Linked DNA regions of Spartinivicinus poritis. The protein of the gene in region 2 interacts with the protein of the main gene of each other region in a pairwise test. Links are inferred from orthologs where the notes say so. Each region holds a gene or a part of one and is shown on either strand. Other genes may lie near its edges.

Region 1 (3,804 bases), on a different replicon or contig from region 2:
GGATCGCTTCACTCGTCATAGAAGCATTAGAGTAAAGCAATGTTTATATGACCCAGCTTAACAAACAAATGTTTCAGCTGGAGGAAAATTCCAGTCATCAACCCTACACTTATAAGCAACTTAGTCTCCAGGTAGTAAAGCATAATGGCTAATAGCTTTAGTTTTTTTTATAAAACATTTTGCTGGATGTTACTCATTGGAATAAGCCATGCAAAAGAAGCTAACCATTTAATCATTGGAGTAGAAAAACTCAGTTACTTTCCGCACTATAGCCATGAATATGGAAAATTAGTTGGCTACACACGAGAGGTTTTCGATACTTTTGCCAAAGTCCATAATTACACTATTGAATATCGCCTTTTATCTGTGAGTCAACTCTATACAGAGCTGTTACAGACACAGTCAATAGATTTTAAATACCCTGATAACCCACAGTGGAATACAAAAGGAAAAGAAAATATAAAGGTACATTACAGTGATTCCGTCAGCCAATATATTGATGGTCTTATAGTTATGCCAGCGACAAAATCTAAAGACTTACCTTTTTTAAAAAAACTGGGCACTATAAAAAATTTTACGCCTTGGGGATATACTGAACTAATTGAGTCTGGCCAGATTCAATTACATGAAAGCGAAACAATGATTGAATTACTATCCCAAGTAATGTTCGGTAAAATTGATGGCGCTTATGTTAATATTGCTGTTGCAAGATATCATTTAAATTATACCATTCACTCGCCTAATGCATTAGTGTTTAATAACAAACTACCTTATATAAAAAGCTCATATTATCTTTCAACTGTTAAACACCCAAAAACTATCAAAACATTTAATCAATTTTTAGCTGCCGAAGCACAATTGATAGACAAACTGCGAAAAAAGTATAATGTAAGTGTTGAGTTTTAAACCTTTTATAACAATAAGCATACATCTAAAATTCGCTAAACATATATATTCCTTGTATTATGTCGTGTATATAATACAACAAGACAATCACTATTGGTATTAACCTACGCTATGGACTGCATTGAGCAATTTGGGCCAGTGACCGCGCTACACATGGGAAGACCCATGTTCAAGTTTATGCCTCCAGTAATGACCGTTAGGTGTTATGCTGTTGATGGAGTCATGATAGACACAGGGATTTATAGCAAACATCGTCGAGTACTCAAGTTTGCTAATGAGCAGTCTATTCGCCAAGCCATTATTACCCACCACCACGAAGACCATACCGGCAGTGCCAGTGCTTTGGTTGACGCTGGTTTTACTGTACTTGCTTCACCAGCTAGTGCCACAAAAATGGCCAGTGGCTTTAAATATAAGCTTTATCATCAACTAGTATGGGGGAAAGCCCCAACAGTTCAAGTTGACTGTTTAGACGACATTATTGAGACTGATCATTATCAATTTAAAGTTATCCCTGCACCTGGCCATTGCGATGACCAAGTTGTTTTTTTTGAGGCCAATGAAGGCTGGCTATTTTCTGGTGATGCCTTTTTAGCAGATAAAATTAAACTATTTAGAGGTGATGAAGATTTCGCCAAAACGATGGAAAGCTTAAAACGGCTGGTAACTTTAGAATTTGAACATTTATTTTGTGCTCACCGTCCTGTCATGAAACATGGCAAGCAAGCACTGCAAAATAAGCTTAATTACTTAACAGAGCTAGAAGGGCAAACCCGCTATCTTCATCAAAAAGGTTATTCAGTAAAAGCCATTAGCCAACAACTGTTGGGCAATGAAGACAGCTTACGCACCTTACTGACACGAGGGGATATGTCGAAGCAAAATGTCATTCGCTCTATTTTATTTGGACCTATCCCCAGAGAAGAAAGGAACCCCTGATAGGCAGTTACTCTTTCTTCACTAGGGTCATTTGTTATTAACTGCTAACCATTTATAGACATTCCCGTAAAAACACCATATAACCAAACCCTAAGAATAAGTATGATTATTTGATCTAAAAATCGAACTAGACGACCGGTCTAATCAGGTGCTAATATCCAATTATGACACGTAGTGAACATCAAGAAACCCGAGAAACTATCCTGAATGCTGGTGAACAGTTAATTCTCAGCAAAGGCTTTTCTGCAGTAGGGCTGGCACAAATTTTAACACAAGCCAATGTTCCCAAAGGCTCGTTTTATCATTACTTTCGCTCAAAAGAACAGTTTGGCGTAGAACTACTCAAACGTTATTTTGACAGTTACAACCAACTGATATTAGCGCTATTTGATCAGCCAGAAAAAACAGGCAAACAACTGTTAATGGAATATTGGCAGCGTTGGTTTGAAAATCAGGCAACCATCTGCTGCGATAAGCAATGTATGGCAGTAAAACTTTCTGCTGAAGTTTCTGATTTATCCGACGACATGCGTTTAATATTAAAGTCGGGTATTGATTCGATCATTCAGAAAATTGCTACTTGCATTGAGCAAGGCATTAATGACGGCTCACTCTCAGCAGAACTAGAGCCACACCATACAGCATTTACTCTGTATCAACAGTGGATGGGAGCCAGTTTAATTACTAAAGTACGACGGGATGAGTCAGCCATTACCAATGCTATGGCTTTAACTGAGCGCATTCTGGCAAAATAAAATTTGATATTTATTACACATTAGCAATACACCAACAATACCAATCATGAGGCCTGGTAGACTTACAGTCCCGCCTCATTTTTTTCTACCTAACAACTAGACGACTGGTCTACTAAGGAAGCGTTATGTCAGCAAATCAATTATTATCTCCATTCCAGGTGGGTGATTTACATTTGCCAAACCGAGTCATCATGGCACCTTTAACTCGCTCCAGGGCAAGTACACCAGGGGATGTGCCCAACCAGTTAATGGCTCAATATTACACTCAGCGTGCTTCAGCAGGGTTAATTATTTCTGAAGCCAGCCAAATTTCTCCACAGGGTCAAGGTTATGCCTGCACCCCAGGTATTTATAGCCAATCTCAAATAGCTGGCTGGCAACAAGTTACTCATGCCATACATCAAGCTGGTGGGCGTATTGCCATCCAGTTATGGCATGTCGGGCGGATCTCTAACCGACTGTTTCAACCCGATAATCAAGCCCCTGTAGCACCATCAGCTATCAAAGCCGATGGAGCCAGAAGCTATAACTTGCAAGCAGGCAAATTAACGCGTATCAGCACTGATACTCCCAAAGCGCTAACAATAAATGAAATTCAGACAATTATTGCTGATTACCAACAAGCGGCTCTTAATTCAATGGAAGCAGGGTTTGACTTAGTTGAGCTGCATGCTGCTAATGGGTATTTACCAGATCAGTTCTTGTCTACCAACAGCAATCAGCGTACCGACGAATATGGCGGCTCTATCGTCAACCGGGCACATTTTGCTTTAGAAATCATTGATACCCTAATCGATGCAATAGGTGCTAATAAAGTAGGTATTCGATTATCACCAAATGGTTCATTTAATGATATTGCTGATACTGAATCTGAGACTATGGCCCTGTACTTAGCAGAACAGCTCAATAAACGACAAATAGCCTATATTCATATTAATGAACCCACTTGGGATAATGGCCGGCCTTATAGTCTTGAGTTTCGCCAACAGTTACGCCAGGCTTTCCAAGGGCCTATTATTGTTTGCGGGGCTTATACCCAAGCCAGTGCCGAACAAATAATTAACAATGGACACGCAGACCTGGTAGCTTTTGGTCGACCTTATATTGCTAATGCTGATTTAGTAAAACGCTTCCAAAATAATGCTGAACTTAATACACCTCAGCCAGAAACATTCTATGGGGGCGATGAAAAAGGTTACACCGA
Region 2 (7,831 bases):
TCAACAACCCGCTCCCTTTTTAGTCTTCCAGGAAAGCAATGTTATCATTCGTGCTATCCGCGACTATCTGCGCCAGGATATTGGTGAAGTATTGATTGATGATGATGCCGTTCATCAAGAAGCACTCAAGTTTGTGCAGCAGGTGATCCCTCAGTATCAAAATCGAATCAAACCCTATAATGACAGCACTCCTCTATTTAATCGCTTTCAAATTGAAAGCCAGATTGAAACTGCCTTCCAGCGGGAAGTGAAGCTACCTTCAGGCGGTTCGATTGTAATAGATCCAACTGAAGCATTAGTATCTATTGATATTAACTCTGCTCGGGCAACTCGTGGTGGTGATATTGAAGAAACAGCATTACAAACCAACCTTGAAGCCGCAGAGGAAATTGCTCGCCAGCTAAGACTAAGAGATATCGGCGGCCTGGTGGTGATTGACTTTATCGATATGGGCCCTATCCGTAATCAGCGGGAAGTAGAAAACCGTATGCGGGAACTTTTACAAGTGGATCGTGCACGGGTACAAATCAGTCGAATTTCTCGCTTTGGTTTAATGGAAATGTCCCGCCAGCGACTAAGACCCTCCTTAGGAGAAACCAGCGGGGTTGTCTGCCCACGCTGTAACGGTCAGGGATCTATCCGTGATGTTGGCTCACTGTCATTATCAATCCTGCGCGTGGTTGAAGAAGAGGCGCAAAAAGAACGCACCTCCGAAATCCGCACTCAGGTACCTATCACTATTGCCGCTTTCTTACTGAATGAGAAGCGCTCATTAATTACTGATATTGAGCAGCGCTATGGAATTCGTGTGGTTGTGATTCCTAATCCAAACTTAGACACACCTCACTTTGAAGTGCAGCGCCTCAGAGAGGATCATTTACAAACTCAAACAACTGAAAGCAGCTACGAGATTGTCAGCGATCTAGAGCCAGTAGATGTTGAGCTTTCAACTGTTCGCAACACACCTAAGCCAGAAGCAGCAGTTAAAAACATTGAGCCAACTGAGCCTGCGCCAGTACCCGCTAAGCCAAGTTTATTTAAGTCTATTGTCAGCTCTTTATCTGGCATTTTTAGCCCAGAAGAAACTAAAGTAGCCCCTCCACCAGAGGCTAAGGAGCAGCGCAGCTACAGCCAATCGCGGCCACAGCAGCAGCGTCAACAGCAAAAGCCTCGTTCCGAGCGCTCTAGTGAACGCCCAGCAGGTCGTCGAAGCCGCTCTGACTATGAGAATAAGCCTAGCCGAGGCCGTGACTACGACAACAAACCTAGCCGAGAAAGTAACCAAGAACTCACTGAAGAGACAGGTTACAAAAAAGAGCGCCCCTCTCGTCGCTCAAACCCTCGCTATGAAGACAAGGCGCAGCCAACCACCAACAAAGGCCGCCAGGAAAATGCTGCGGCACAAACACAGGCTGTTGAAAGTGACACACCAAAGCGTCGCCCTAGAAACGGCTCACCCAACAAGCGTCGTAGCAATCGCCCTTCACAGCGAGGACGTGAGTACAATGACAACTCACAGGTAACTGAGACAACCTCTGAAGCTCAGCCCACACAAACTCCAGCTGAGGCACAACAGCCCACTGCACCCAAAGTAGTTGAGACTGAAGCTCACAGTCCTACACCTACTGAGTCACAACAACCTGCTGTTACAGAAAAACAGTCGTTACCAGCTACTGAAGCTAGCTCCGAGCAAAAAGCTAACGCTGAACCACAAAAGCAACCAGAGCCAACTGATGTAAAAGAAGAAAAGCCACAGCCAGCGACTGTTGCTGAGCCAACAGAGCAGCCTAGTGAAAGCCAGTCTGCCGAAGCAGCAAACACTCCCCAAAGACGCCGGAGACGTCGAGCGTTAAATGATCCAAGAGAAGCACGTCGTCAGCAGGCAAAGCAAACGACTGGCAAGAAGCAGCCTGAGCCATCTACTCAAGAGTCTGTCGCTGTTACTTTTAAACCAGAAGCAACTGGAGAAGAAGTAAAGCCCACTAAAGCAGAGCCAGAAGCCCAGGTTAACTTTACAACATCTTTGGTCACTGAGATCAAAGCACCCAGTGAAGCTGAAGCAAAGCCTGCCAAGACTGAAACTGCCGCTGACAAAAGTAAAGGACAAGATACTCAGCAGTCTACTGTCAACTCAGAGGAAGCAAGCTGATTCTATTTGACTAAACCTTCAAGCTAAAACCAAATCAGGAGGGCGTGCCCTCCTGATTTGGTTTTTTAATTGGAAAAGCTACTAAAGGAGCTGCCTAACGCTAACTCAGTACACTCTTGGCTCTACCTCCAACTCAACTCCAAATTGTTCACTTACTTTTTCAACAATCTGACTGGCAAGCGCCATCACTTCATTGCCTGTAGCCGCTCCCTTATTAACAATCACTAGCGCCTGCTTATCGTGCACTCCCACATCACCTCGATACTGGCCTTTGAAATTACACTGTTCAATCAACCAGCCAGCTGCCAGTTTTACCTGGTCATTAGCTGCTGGATAGTGGGGCACTTCTGGGTAAGACTGAAGAATTGCCTGAAGTTGTGTTTGGGAGATAACTGGGTTTTTAAAAAAACTGCCTGCGTTACCCAGTACTAAAGGATCTGGTAGTTTGCTAGCACGAACATGGCACACAGTATCACTGACTAGCTCGGGTGTTACTGGTTTATCAGCGAGTAGCTGACTCAATGGATGATAATGCAGTTTTGGCTGAAACTCAGTATTTAGCCTAAAAGCAACCTTAGCAATAATCCAGGGAGAATCTGGCTGCTTAAAAATACTCTCTCGATAGCCAAATTGACACTCATCAACAGAAAACTGCTTAACTTCTTCTGTTTCCCGGTTAAATGCCCAGAGGCATTCCATCACTTCTTTTAACTCAACTCCATAAGCCCCAATATTTTGAATAGGAGCCGCCCCTACTGTGCCAGGAATCAATGAAAGGTTTTCCAGGCCTGATAATCCTTGCTGAAGCGTCCAACACACAAACTGATGCCAGTTTTCACCAGCACCCGCTTCTACAATCACTTGACCATTTTGTTGAACTCCAACCTGTTTGCCCAGTATGGCTATTTTGACGATCAGCCCATCAAAGTGTTGAGTAAACACCACATTACTACCCCCTCCTAAAGGAAGCAGCATTAATTGGTTGGATTTCGCATATCGAACCGCTTTGGTCAGCTCACTGAGCGAACGTACTTCAACCCAGTACTCTGTCGTGGCAGGACATCCCAGCGTATGATGAGACTGCAGAGCGACCTGGCGCTTTACTGATAAAGACATTACAACTGATGTTCCTGCTTAATTTGCTGCAACAACCCTTGTGCAGCCATTTCCACTAAATCCAGCACCTGGGCAAAGCCATTTGCTCCACCATAGTAAGGGTCTGGTACTTCCATTTCGCTCTGTTGCTGAGCAAAGCTCATAAATAGCTTTAGTTTATTATGGTGATTAACTGGGGCCAGCTGTTTTAAAGCGGATAAATTACTTTTATCCATAGCCAGAATGTAATCATACGCCTCAAGATCATCAAGAGTGACTTGCTGTGCCCGGATCCAGCTAAGGTCATAGCCTCGCAGCTTAGCAGCCTGCTGAGACCGGCCATCAGGTGGCTCACCAATATGATAAGCTGAGGTACCTGATGAGGCGACTTGAATTCGGTCAGCCAACCCACCATCTACAACCATCTGCTGAAATATGCCATGAGCTGTCGGTGATCGACAGATATTGCCTAGGCATACAAACATCACACTAATCATTATTTGAATTTCCCTCTTCTACCAGCTGCCGCACCTTAGCTAGATCCTGTTCCGTATCAACACCAATAGGTGGCACCTCAACTGCCTGTGCCACAGCTATTTTGACGCCCTGCCATAGAGCCCGCAGCTGCTCCAAACACTCCAGTTGCTCAGTTGGCGCCACAGGCCAGTTAACATAACGATGTAACAGCCCCACCCGATAACCATAAATACCAATATGCCGATAAAAAGGGCCTGAGGGTAACTGGTTAGGTGGCTTTGCTAAATTGAATTGCTCCCGGCTCCAAGGCATTGGCGCACGACTAAAGTAACTGGCTTCCCCTCGGGCATTTAATACCACTTTCACAACATTCGGATTGAACAAGTCATCAACTTCAGCAATTGGCTCAATTAGCGTGGCCATTTCGCATTTGGGTTGTGAGCCAAGCAAACCAGCCACTTGATTAATCACTGAAGGAGGAATCAGTGGTTCATCCCCCTGAATGTTCACCACCACTTCATCATCAGCCAAAGCCAATTTTCTAGCCACTTCTTCTACCCGGTCAGTACCTGAAGGATGATTGGCTGCAGTTAGACAAACTTCACCACCAAAGGATTGTACTGCCTCAGCAATTCCTTGATGGTCTGTAGCGACGACTACCCGTGTAGCCTGACTTTGTAATGCTTGTTGATATACATGCTGAATCATTGGCTTACCACCAATCAGCAGTAATGGCTTACCTGGTAGTCGGGTTGACGCATAACGAGCAGGTATGACAACGGTGAATTTCATAAGAGAAATAGCTTCAATAGTATAAGATAAGTGATTGAATTACTTATTTAATCTTTCGTCTGTTGTTAAAGTGCGTGCTTCCTGTTCAAGCATAACTGGAATCCCATCCCGGATTGGATAAGCCAAAGCATCATGACGGCAAATCAACTCCTGATGCTCTTGGTCATACTTTAACTCCCCTTTACATAAAGGGCAGGCGAGAATTTCTAGCAGTTTTTTATCCAACATATTCTTTATGGTTAACCTTTTTGATTGTACTTGTTTAACCTTCTCTTTTAGCTGCTGCCAAAAGCTTTCGGGCAGCTTAGCAGCCACCAGCAAACTCCAGTGGTTGGTAGAGACAAATGATCGACACTTCACTGCATCCTTTGATGTCATCAAAACGGGTAGCTGATCATCAAACTGAATGTCTTTTACTGTTAGCTGCGCATGATCATCCTTTGGGTGGGGAATCACTTGCACCCCCAAGGAATTACAAGTAGCAAAAAAGCGCGCGGGATTGCCAATACCTGCGACTCCATGCACTTGCTTAAAGTCATCAAGACTGACCTTAGTCAATGGCCGTTTTTCTCCACTACTTACTTGTACTAAACACTCGGGAACCAGTGCCATTAACTGCTGAGGCTGTGTAATGGCCACTAACGGTGCGTCACCATTCACTACGACAAAGTCAACTGTTTTCAGCCGCTCTGGTGGCTCTCGAAGCGGCCCCTGAGGCAAGCAATAGCCATTTCCTAAGCCACGAGCACCATCAATGACCACCAACTCGATATCACGACCTAACGGGTAATGCTGCAGCCCATCATCAGCAACAATGATATCAGTCTCAGGAAATTGATTCAGCAGCCCTTTTGCTGCTGCAACCCGCTGAGGGGCTACCATTACAGGCACACCAGTAAGCTGAGCCAGCATTACCGGCTCATCACCAGCCACATTTGGATGACTATCAGGGGTAACAGCTAACGGGTAATGAGATGACTTTCCCCCATAGCCACGGCTAATAATTCCAGGGGAATAGCCCCAGTCTTTCAGCTGCTCAATAATTGCTGTGACTAATGGAGTTTTCCCAGTGCCTCCCACCGTGATATTACCTACCACAATCACAGGCACTGGCGCTTGCCAAATAGCCTGTGCTCCGCTAAGAAAACGCTGCCGTTTATGTTTAGCAACCTGCTGATACAGCAGCCTTAAAGGCATTAGCCAACGCAGATGACGATCCGGTTGATACCAGGCATTCACCAGCCAGTTCATCGATTCACCAATTAAAATACTAAGGAGTAAATAAAATTAGGCCAGCAACAGGCTGGCCTAATTCAATAGCGAAGAATATCAAAAGCTGCTGATTCTACTCTTCTTTTGACTTTTCTTGGGTAGTAATGCTTAAGTGGACAAATCCCAATTGACCTGCTGCATCCATTGCTGTCACTACCGCTTGATAAGGTGCATTGGCATCAGAAGTGATGACTAATGGCAGTTTGTTATTGCCTTTCGACTCTTTTTGCAGTGCTGTTTTCAATGTTTTAATTGACGTATTAACTAGCGACTTGGTATTCACTGCATATTCACCGGTTTTACTGATCAAGATTTCAATTTGATCAGGCTTATTATCAACCGGTTCGCCTGTGGCTTCTGGTAAATCAACACTTAAATGGGTTTCTTTGGTAAATGTGGTGGTTACCATAAAGAAGATCAGCAGCAAAAACACCACATCAATCAATGGGGTGAGGTTAACGGAAACCTCTTCCGTTAGTTGCCTGCGAAACTTCACTTGCTTACCTCACTGTAATCCACTTCACGTTCACCATGAAGCACTTCTACCAGCTTTGTAGCCTCTTGCTCCATAGCAATCACCAGCTCATCCACTCGGCGCACATAAAACCGGTGCATAATCAGTGCTGGGATGGCAATTGTCAGACCTGCCGCTGTTGTGATCAGTGCTTCTGAAATACCACCAGCCAATGCATCTGCATTACCTGTACCAGAAATCTGAATTTCGGCAAACACTTTAATCATACCGATAACCGTACCCAACAAGCCTAATAATGGCGTGATCGCAGCGATGGTGCCTAAGCTGTTCAAAAAGCGTTCCAAATCATGAACAACCCCAGAGGCAGCTTCTTCAATTCCCTCTTTCATGATTTCACGGCCGTGCTTTGAGTTGCTTAAACCCGCAGCCAAAATTTGCCCTAATGGGGAGCTGCCTTTTAGTTCTTTAAGTCGTTTGCTATCCAACTGTTTATTTTTAATCCATTTCCAAACCAAGGCTAGCGTATGTTTAGGTGCAATTTTTGAGGGCCTTAGTGTCCAGGCACGCTCGATAATAATAGCCAAGGCAAGAATAGAACAAATAAGAATTGGCAGCATTAGCCAGCCACCGGCTACAATGAGTTCTTTCACGACATCTCCCCTTATGAATGTTGGGCCAACTCTAACATAAAGTTATAAGCGACCGAATAGCCTAGCGCTAACTTTTTGTGACCAATATCTAGGATAATCAAGGCGGTAGCGCATTGTTAAGGCTGGCTCTGTTGCTTTATCAAACAGCCACTGAATTGACCCTTCATCTGCTGTATTGTAGGTAAGGATTCCCGACTGTTGCAGTCGCTTGACTAATTTTTTATTCGGGTGGCCATAACGGTTTTGATAACCTGCGGAAAACAATACAACTGATGGCTTTACCTGCTTAATAAAAGATACACTTGTAGCATAATAACTGCCATGGTGTGCTGCAACCAAGACAGACGACTTAAGCTGCTGTTGCCACTTAGCAACCAGCTGACGTTCCTGCTTTGCTGATATATCACCCGTTAGCAAGAGCTGATGATTGCCTGTCATTATTTGGAGCACACAAGAGCGCTCATTTCGATCGTTACCTTGTGTACCCGCCAAATAGCGAAATATTACCCCATCCCACTGCCAGCTTTGCCCTGCTTGGCAGGGTTGTACTGGTTGAGACAGTTTAATCTCTCCAGCTGTACCTGATTCTATAGCAGCAATGGATATGGCTGTGTTTAACTCTAGCAATCCACCACTATGATCTTGATCAGCATGACTAATCACCAACTTATCCAGATGGTTAACTTGCTGTCGTTTTAAAAAAGGAAGAATCACCGCATTAACTGCACTAAAACGCGGATTCCACTGGGGCCCAGTATCATATACCAAACGGTGATTTTTAGTTTCTATCAAAGCGCCCAACCCTTGCCCAACATCAAACAAAGTAAAGCGAAACTGACCAGGCTCAAGCGCTGAAACCAAGGGTTTAAAATAGCCTACTAACACCCCCACCAATAGAAGCCCGCCACGACCAGGCAGCCC

Evidence for each region. Proteins that work in one complex are often made in the same cells at the same time.
Region 1: the proteins of kdsB (region 2) and ORQ98_RS18695 interact in binary tests that used the Escherichia coli proteins (3 or more experiments, as listed by UniProt). The link is inferred for Spartinivicinus poritis from one-to-one orthologs.

The regions. Positions count from the first base shown.
Region 1 is NZ_JAPMOU010000027.1:28,062-31,865, forward strand. The notes cover bases 829-3,804. They hold ORQ98_RS18695 (TetR/AcrR family transcriptional regulator), read left to right. Parts: upstream 829-2,009; coding sequence 2,010-2,600; downstream 2,601-3,804. Other genes in these bases: ORQ98_RS18685 (type 2 periplasmic-binding domain-containing protein), read left to right, coding at 829-906; ORQ98_RS18690 (MBL fold metallo-hydrolase), read left to right, coding at 1,072-1,845; ORQ98_RS18700 (alkene reductase), read left to right, coding at 2,726-3,804. Outside these bases: more of ORQ98_RS18685, read left to right, coding at 145-828. UniProt on the Escherichia coli protein: Involved in response to both electrophiles and reactive chlorine species (RCS). Represses the transcription of the nemRA-gloA operon by binding to the NemR box.
Region 2 is NZ_JAPMOU010000012.1:102,584-110,414, reverse strand. The notes cover bases 2,624-5,610. They hold kdsB (3-deoxy-manno-octulosonate cytidylyltransferase), read right to left. Parts: upstream 4,514-5,610; coding sequence 3,734-4,513; downstream 2,624-3,733. Other genes in these bases: ORQ98_RS11585 (Trm112 family protein), read right to left, coding at 4,553-4,738; ORQ98_RS11595 (low molecular weight protein-tyrosine-phosphatase), read right to left, coding at 3,265-3,741; murB (UDP-N-acetylmuramate dehydrogenase), read right to left, coding at 2,624-3,265. In the rest of the region: rne (ribonuclease E), read left to right, coding at 1-2,149; more of murB, read right to left, coding at 2,255-2,623; ORQ98_RS11575 (ExbD/TolR family protein), read right to left, coding at 5,859-6,281; ORQ98_RS11570 (MotA/TolQ/ExbB proton channel family protein), read right to left, coding at 6,278-6,910; ORQ98_RS11565 (DNA internalization-related competence protein ComEC/Rec2), read right to left, coding at 6,953-7,831. UniProt on the Escherichia coli protein: Activates KDO (a required 8-carbon sugar) for incorporation into bacterial lipopolysaccharide in Gram-negative bacteria.